DNA from 2 places in the Variovorax sp. P2_H12 genome. Region 1 is predicted to be linked to the other one. Evidence: predicted binding sites of a transcription regulator. Region 1 holds the regulator's gene; the other holds the start of a gene.
What was found. The regulator sigma-54, encoded in region 1, starts transcription at its own class of promoters, with help from an activator protein. The targets are predictions, from matches to a motif close to TGGCANGNAANCTGCTTT.
Positions count from the first base shown of each region.

Region 2: AC1DYK_RS19695 (pilin) is a predicted target of sigma-54. The motif match lies at 2,035-2,052, and genes of this name have one in related genera.

Region 1 is NZ_JBFUFO010000084.1:5,234-8,583, reverse strand. Features, by position in the region: gene lptB (LPS export ABC transporter ATP-binding protein) at 1-787, shown strand, start outside; gene AC1DYK_RS35035 (RNA polymerase factor sigma-54) at 800-2,386, shown strand; gene AC1DYK_RS35030 (phospholipase D family protein) at 2,459-3,350, shown strand, end outside.
Region 2 is NZ_JBFUFO010000025.1:132,107-135,456, forward strand. Features, by position in the region: gene AC1DYK_RS19675 (hypothetical protein) at 1-146, shown strand, start outside; gene AC1DYK_RS19680 (hypothetical protein) at 143-328, shown strand; gene AC1DYK_RS19685 (hypothetical protein) at 328-828, shown strand; gene AC1DYK_RS19690 (DUF2514 family protein) at 884-1,417, shown strand; gene AC1DYK_RS19695 (pilin) at 1,488-1,988, opposite strand; gene AC1DYK_RS19700 (hypothetical protein) at 2,135-2,473, shown strand; gene AC1DYK_RS19705 (hypothetical protein) at 2,475-2,858, opposite strand; gene AC1DYK_RS19710 (hypothetical protein) at 2,927-3,172, opposite strand; gene AC1DYK_RS19715 (hypothetical protein) at 3,183-3,350, opposite strand, start outside.

The DNA.
Region 1 (3,350 bases):
CGAAACCGCCGGGTTGAATGGAAGCGATGGGCCGGTCAGCCGGCTGGAGGCGCGCAGCCTGCAGAAGAGCTATGGCAGCCGCACGGTCGTGAAGGATGTGTCGCTCGCCGTGCAGAAGGGCGAAGTGGTCGGGCTGCTGGGCCCCAACGGCGCGGGCAAGACCACCTCGTTCTACATGATCGTCGGGCTGGTGCGGGCCGATGCCGGAGAGATCTCGATCGACGGCGAGCCGATCGCCCACATGCCGATCCATCGTCGCGCGCGCATGGGCCTGAGCTACCTGCCGCAGGAGGCCTCGATCTTCCGCAAGTTGACGGTCGAGGAAAACGTGCGCGCAGTGCTCGAGCTGCAGAGCGAGCCCGACGACCACGGCCGGATGGTGCCGCTCAGCAAGGCGCACATCGACGAGCGGCTGGGCGAACTGCTGGCCGACCTGCGCGTCGACCACCTGCGCGATTCACCGGCGCTGTCGCTGTCCGGCGGCGAACGCCGCCGGGTCGAGATCGCGCGCGCCCTGGCGACGCAGCCGCGCTTCATCCTGCTGGACGAGCCCTTCGCCGGCATCGACCCGATCGCGGTGATCGAGATCCAGCGGATCATCAGTTTCCTGAAGGAGCGCGGCCTCGGCGTGCTCATCACCGACCACAACGTACGCGAGACGCTGGGCATCTGCGATCACGCGTTCATCATCAGCGACGGGCATGTGCTGGCACAAGGCACGCCTTCGGAGATCGTCGACAACGCCGAGGTGCGACGCGTGTACCTGGGCGAACATTTCCGGATGTAGGGGCCTTACTCGATGAAGCAGGGGCTTTCGCTTCGCGTCTCCCAGCATCTGGCGCTGACGCCGCAACTGCAGCAATCGATCCGGCTGCTGCAGCTGTCCACCCTCGAGCTGAGCCAGGAAGTCGAGCAGATGCTCGACGACAACCCTTTCCTCGAGCGGACGGCCGAAGAGGCGGCGCGCGAGGAGTTCGGGCTGGACGCCGCCGATGCGCCGGTGCGCGACGACGATCGGCAGGCCGAAGGCGATGGCGACTACGCTCCCGGCCCCGCGGCCGCTGCCACCGAGGTTGCGGTCGCGACACCCGAGGCCGAGACGGCGCCGCTCGACGCCGCCGACGGCGAGCCCGACTGGGAAGGCGACGGCACGGTCGACCTGGCACCCGACGACAGCGAATGGGGCGGCGATGCGCCCGCGCGCGCCAACAACCTCGGCGACGAACGCACCGACGCCACCGAACTGGCGCGCAGCCACGAAACGCTGCAGTCCTTCCTGCATCGGCAGGCACTGGGCCTGCGGCTCAGCGAGACCGACCGCGCCGCGCTGCGCTTCCTGATCGAGTCGCTCAACGACGACGGCTACCTCGAGGATTCGCTGCCGGCCCTGGCCTCGGGCCTGGCCGGCGACGACAACGACCAGTTCGACGACCTGGTGCATCACTTCCAGGTCGCGCTCGGCCTGCTGCAGAGCCTGGAGCCGGTGGGCGTCGGCGCCCGCAACCTCGGCGAGTGCCTGACGATCCAGCTGCGCGCCCTGGCGCACCCCGGCGAGGGTGCCGACGAGGCGCGGGTGCGCCAGACCGCGATCGCGGTCTGCAAGCAGCCGATGGAACTGCTCGCGCGGCGCGATTTCAAGCGGCTGGCGACGCTCGCGCGCAGCAACGAGGAAGAGGTGCGCGCCGCCCTGCAGCTGATCGCCCGGCTCGAGCCCAAGCCGGGCCGCCGCTTCGTCGACGTCGAGCGCAACGTGGTGGTGCCGGACGTGATCGTCACGCGCATCGGCAACGGCACCAGCACCAACATCAAGTTCCGCGTCATGCTGAACCCCGAGGTCATGCCGCGGCTGCGCGTGCACGACATCTATGCCGGCGCGCTCAAGCAGCACAAGGGCGAGGGCAGCCAGGCGCTCTCGCAGCGGTTGCAGGAGGCGCGCTGGTTCATCAAGAACATCCAGCAGCGCTTCGACACCATCCTGCGGGTGTCGAACGCGATCGTCGAGCGGCAGAAGAGCTTCTTCGTGCACGGCGAGCTGGCGATGCGCCCGCTGGTGCTGCGCGAGATCGCCGACGAACTCGGCCTGCACGAATCGACCATCAGCCGCGTGACCACCGCCAAGTACATGGCGACGCCTTACGGCACGTTCGAGCTCAAGTACTTCTTCGGCTCGGCGCTCGGCACCGAGACCGGCGGCAATGCCTCGAGCACCGCGGTGCGGGCGCTGATCAAGCAGTTCGTGAGCGCCGAGGACCTCAAGAAACCGCTGTCCGACAGCCAGATCTCCGAGATGCTCAAGGAGCAGGGCATCGAGTGCGCGCGCCGCACCGTCGCGAAGTACCGCGAGGCGCTGCGTATCGCTCCGGCCAATCTGCGCAAGGCGCTCTAGGGCGTGCTGGTGCGCGGGTGGCGGCTCGGTGCGGCACTGGCGGCGGCGGTGCTTCTGGCCAGCGGCTGCGCGATGCTGCCGGCCGATGTCGAGCGCCCGCCCTCGAGTGCAATCATGGCTTCGGGCGAGACCGCGCTGGGCCGGATCGCCAAGGCCTCGTCGCCCGATCCGGATCTGAGCGGTTTCCGGCTCATGCCCGGCGGCGACTTCGCGCTCGACACGCGGCTGCAGCTCGCGCGCCGCGCCGAGCGCACGCTCGACGTCCAGTACTACCAGATCGAGAACGACGACACCGGCCGCTACTTCCTGCGCACCCTGCGCGATGCGGCCCTGCGCGGCGTGCGCGTGCGGCTCCTGATGGACGACCTCTACACCTCGGGCGAGGACGACCTGTTGCTGGCGCTGGCCGCCACGCCGAACCTCGAGCTGCGGCTGTTCAACCCTTTCCCGGCCGGCCGCGGCAGCCTGCTGCAGCGCTTCTCGAGCTCGCTGTTCGACTTCGACCGCGTCAATCGCCGGATGCACAACAAGCTCTTCATCGCCGACGGCGCGATGGCGGTGGCAGGCGGGCGCAACATCGGCAGTCAGTACTTCACGCAGACCGCCGGCGCGAACTTCCTGGACATCGACACCTTCGTCGCCGGCGCCCTGGTGAAGCGCCTCGGCAGCCTGTTCGACCTGTACTGGAACAGCCCCTACGTGCGGCCGATCGGCAGCGTGGTCGCATCCTCGCTGCCGCGCGAGGAGCTGCAGCAGCGCTTCGATCAGGCCACCGGCCCCGCAACCACTGCGCCGCCGCGCCCGCCGGCACCGAACGACGTGCTGGGCTACGCGCCGCTGGGGCCGGAGCTGAAGGACGGCGCCCGGCTCGGCCTGATCTGGACCCTGGCCGAAGCCTATGCCGACTCGCCCGACCGCGTGGTCGGCAAGACCGCCTCCTATGGCGGGGTGCCGCTGCTCGACG
Region 2 (3,350 bases), on a different contig from region 1:
AATTCATCGAGTTTCTGGACAACCTCGAGGGAGCGATGAAGGTCATGGACGTCATCGCCAAGGGCGCAAAGCCGATCGCGTGGGTGACGGGCATCGTCGCGGCGGTCGCGGGCTGGTGGGCTGCACTGAGGGGAGGTTTCCGATGAGCGACGTTATCAACCTGGCGGGCGGGCGCAAGTTCCTGCTCTGCGTCGGCTGTGGGGCGGTCACGTCCGTCCTGCTGTGGTTCGGCAAGCTCGAGAGCGGCGCCTACGCGACGATCATCCTCGGCACCGTGGGCGCGTTCATCGTGGGCAACGTGGCCGCCCAGAAGAGGGGCGCCGAGTGATGGACCTCCAAACCGCAATGCCTCTCCACCAGGTGCTAGAGGAGATCATCAATCCCGGCCTGGCCATGCTCCCGATGAAGATGGACACGCCGAAAGCACGGCTGATGCTGCTCACGATCGGGCGGCAAGAGTCGCGCTTCCGGTATCGCCGGCAGCAGGGCAACGGGCCTGCCCGAGGTTTCTGGCAGTTCGAACGGGATGGGGGCGTAAAGGGTGTCATGACCCATCCGGCCACGACAGGCCATGCGCATCGGGTATGCGCAGAGCTTGGCATCCCATGGGAGCGGCCGAACGTCTGGGCTGCGCTCGAAACGAACGATCTGCTTGCCGGCGTCTTTGCCCGGCTCAACCTCTGGTGGGCGCCTGGTTCGCTCCCGGAGATCGGCGACTACGAGGGTGCATGGAAGCTCTACGCCAACGTCACATGGCGCCCGGGCAAGCCTCACCGCGAGACATGGAACGGCTACTACGACGAGGCGCGTGCAGCGCTGGGGATCTGACCATGTACGGTGCGCACTTCTGGAACTTCGTCGGCTGGTGGCTACGGGGTGGCCGATGACCTGGCTCTACACCTGGGCCGCAGGGAAGGCTGGCTGGCTGGTCATCATCGGCGCGCTCTTGGCCGCGGTGATGTTCCAGCAGGTGAGGGTGAGCAACGCCCGGGCCGGCGTCGATCGCGCGCGGACCGAGTTGGCCAACTACCGCGCCACCCAGGCCGAGGCCGCCCGCCTGGCCGAGCGTTCACGCCGGGAAACTGAACAACGATGGGCCCGAGCGGCCGAAGGAGTGGCGATCGATGGCCAAAAGAAACTCGACGTGGCGCGTGCAGCTGCTGATCGCGCTGGCGCTGCTGAGCGGCGGCTGCAGCAGCGTGTCGCCGCCTTCCTCGCCTCCATCCGTCGAGCCTCCGCAGATTCCGGCATTACCGCCACAGGGCCGGCAGCCGCCGACCCCGCTGTTCTGCTTGCCGACCTGTTCGGCCGCGCTCGAGAAAGAGCTCGGCTCCTGGGAGAGTTCGCTGACGCTGCCCACGCGCGCGGTCAGACCTGCGAGCGCTACGCAGTCGGACTACAGCCTTGGGACCGGTGATTTCAATCCATAGCCGGGCAGGCGTAAAAAAGCCGCCCGAGGGCGGCTTCTGTTTGAGGCACTATGGCGCTTACTTGCAGGAGCCCGGCAGGTAGCGAGTATCAAGCGGGTTGGTCGCGTCGGTGGCGCACTTCCACGCCGCAATGACCTTGCCGCCGTCCTTCGTGCCATCCATCGCCGTAGCCATGGCGGCATCGATGTATGGAGTCAGAGCGATGGTGTCCTTGTTGGCGACAACAGACCCGCCAAGACCGGCCGGCTCGCCGACGACGGTGATGACGCCGTTGAGGTCAACCGCGAGGCTCTTGACGTACTTGCTGGCCGTCGTGGAGCAGGAATTTGGCAGGCTGGTGCTGATGTCGATAGCCGATGCGCTTTGGTACATCTCGGTGACAGAAGTGCGGCAAGACGAAGCGGCCAGGATCATTTCTGAGACCTTGGCGCGCACGGTGTAGTCCTGATAGGCCGGCAGCGCGACAGCGGCCAGGATGCCGATGATGGCGACGACGATCATCAACTCGATGAGGGTGAAGCCGGCTTGGACGCGGCGGGCGATGGTGCGATGGTTCATTGAAACTCCTGTTGAGGCCGAGGACCAATCCCCGGACGGGTAGCTCACCGCAGCAAATGTGCCAAGCCGGAGATATGTAAAAAAATGTGCATTAGTGCACATGGCACGGCATGATGCGACGAAACGCGGCACGGAGAATGACCAATATGACGAAGGCTCTGACAATTCTTGTCACGCTCGCTCTGTGCGGCGGGGCGTCGGCCGAGACCCTGCGCGAGGCGACCCGCGAGGCGATGCGACTATGTGTCGAGCTGGATGCGCAATCGCTCGAGCATTGTGGTACGGAGATGGCCGGCAGGACGCCACAGCACAGCGCCGCGCGCAAGGCGGTCATGAGGATGAGCCTGCTGCGGAACCTCGAGGTCCGCCGTTGCGAGATCGTCGAGCCCAATGGGACCGACTGCTACTTCAAGGCTGAGTGGCAGATTGAAGCCGGGGCGTCTGACATCCTCGTCGGGCCGGTGCAGTACCTACCGCCGCGCTGAGCTAGTCCGCCAGCTTTTGGAGTGTTTGGGCGACTTCGAGCAACTCGTCGGGGTTGTCGATGAAGTGCTTCAGTGCGATCCGCGCGATCTGACGATTCTCAGGCGTCAGCAACTCTAGCCCCTCACGGAGATAGCGCAGGCAGCTCACGAGGTCGCGGCCTTCGGGTGAAGCACCGTCACGGAAGAACCACCCCTTCCGGCCCGGCAACCCCTCAATCAGGTCCATCGTCCTCGCAGTGAGGGGGCGCATGCCAGCGAGGATGCCGCGGATCTGCTCGCCCGACTTGTGGCCGATTGCATTCCCAAGCGCCTTGCTGCTGCCCATCTCGTCGACGATGAGCGCGAGCCGCTTGCGCCTCCAATCAGAGATTTCGTCGCTGTTCATGGGCGGGGAACATAGCACGCCGCCATGAGTGCGTGGGCTCAGTGCTCGCCCCGCCTCTGTGCTGATCGTCAGCCGACCGGACTGGCGTCCTCGTCCTCGCCCGAAGCTCTGGGCCCGCAACGCTCGTCGGTCACCAGCTTGAAAAGCTCCACGCAGCCAGCGTCGAAGGCTTCCATCCAACTCGGGAAGGATTCGACGCTTGACTCGATGTCGGTCCAGACCGAAGCATCCTCTATGCTTTCGTGGAGCACCCAGTGGAAGTGGCCGGGATCCGGCTCGTCAACGAAGACGGTGATGTGCCGTAAATGTGTCATGGCCGGCATCCTAGCCCTTCAACGCCGGGGCCTTCATCCGTGCCATCGCGTCCAGCCGGCGTAGCGCCTGGCGTGCGGCCGCCAGATCGGGCGTCTTGCCGGCATGCGTCTCAAGCTGGTCCAGGGCCTTCGCGAGCAGGGCCGCGTCGTCCACCTTCGGCGGATCGCGCGGGATACG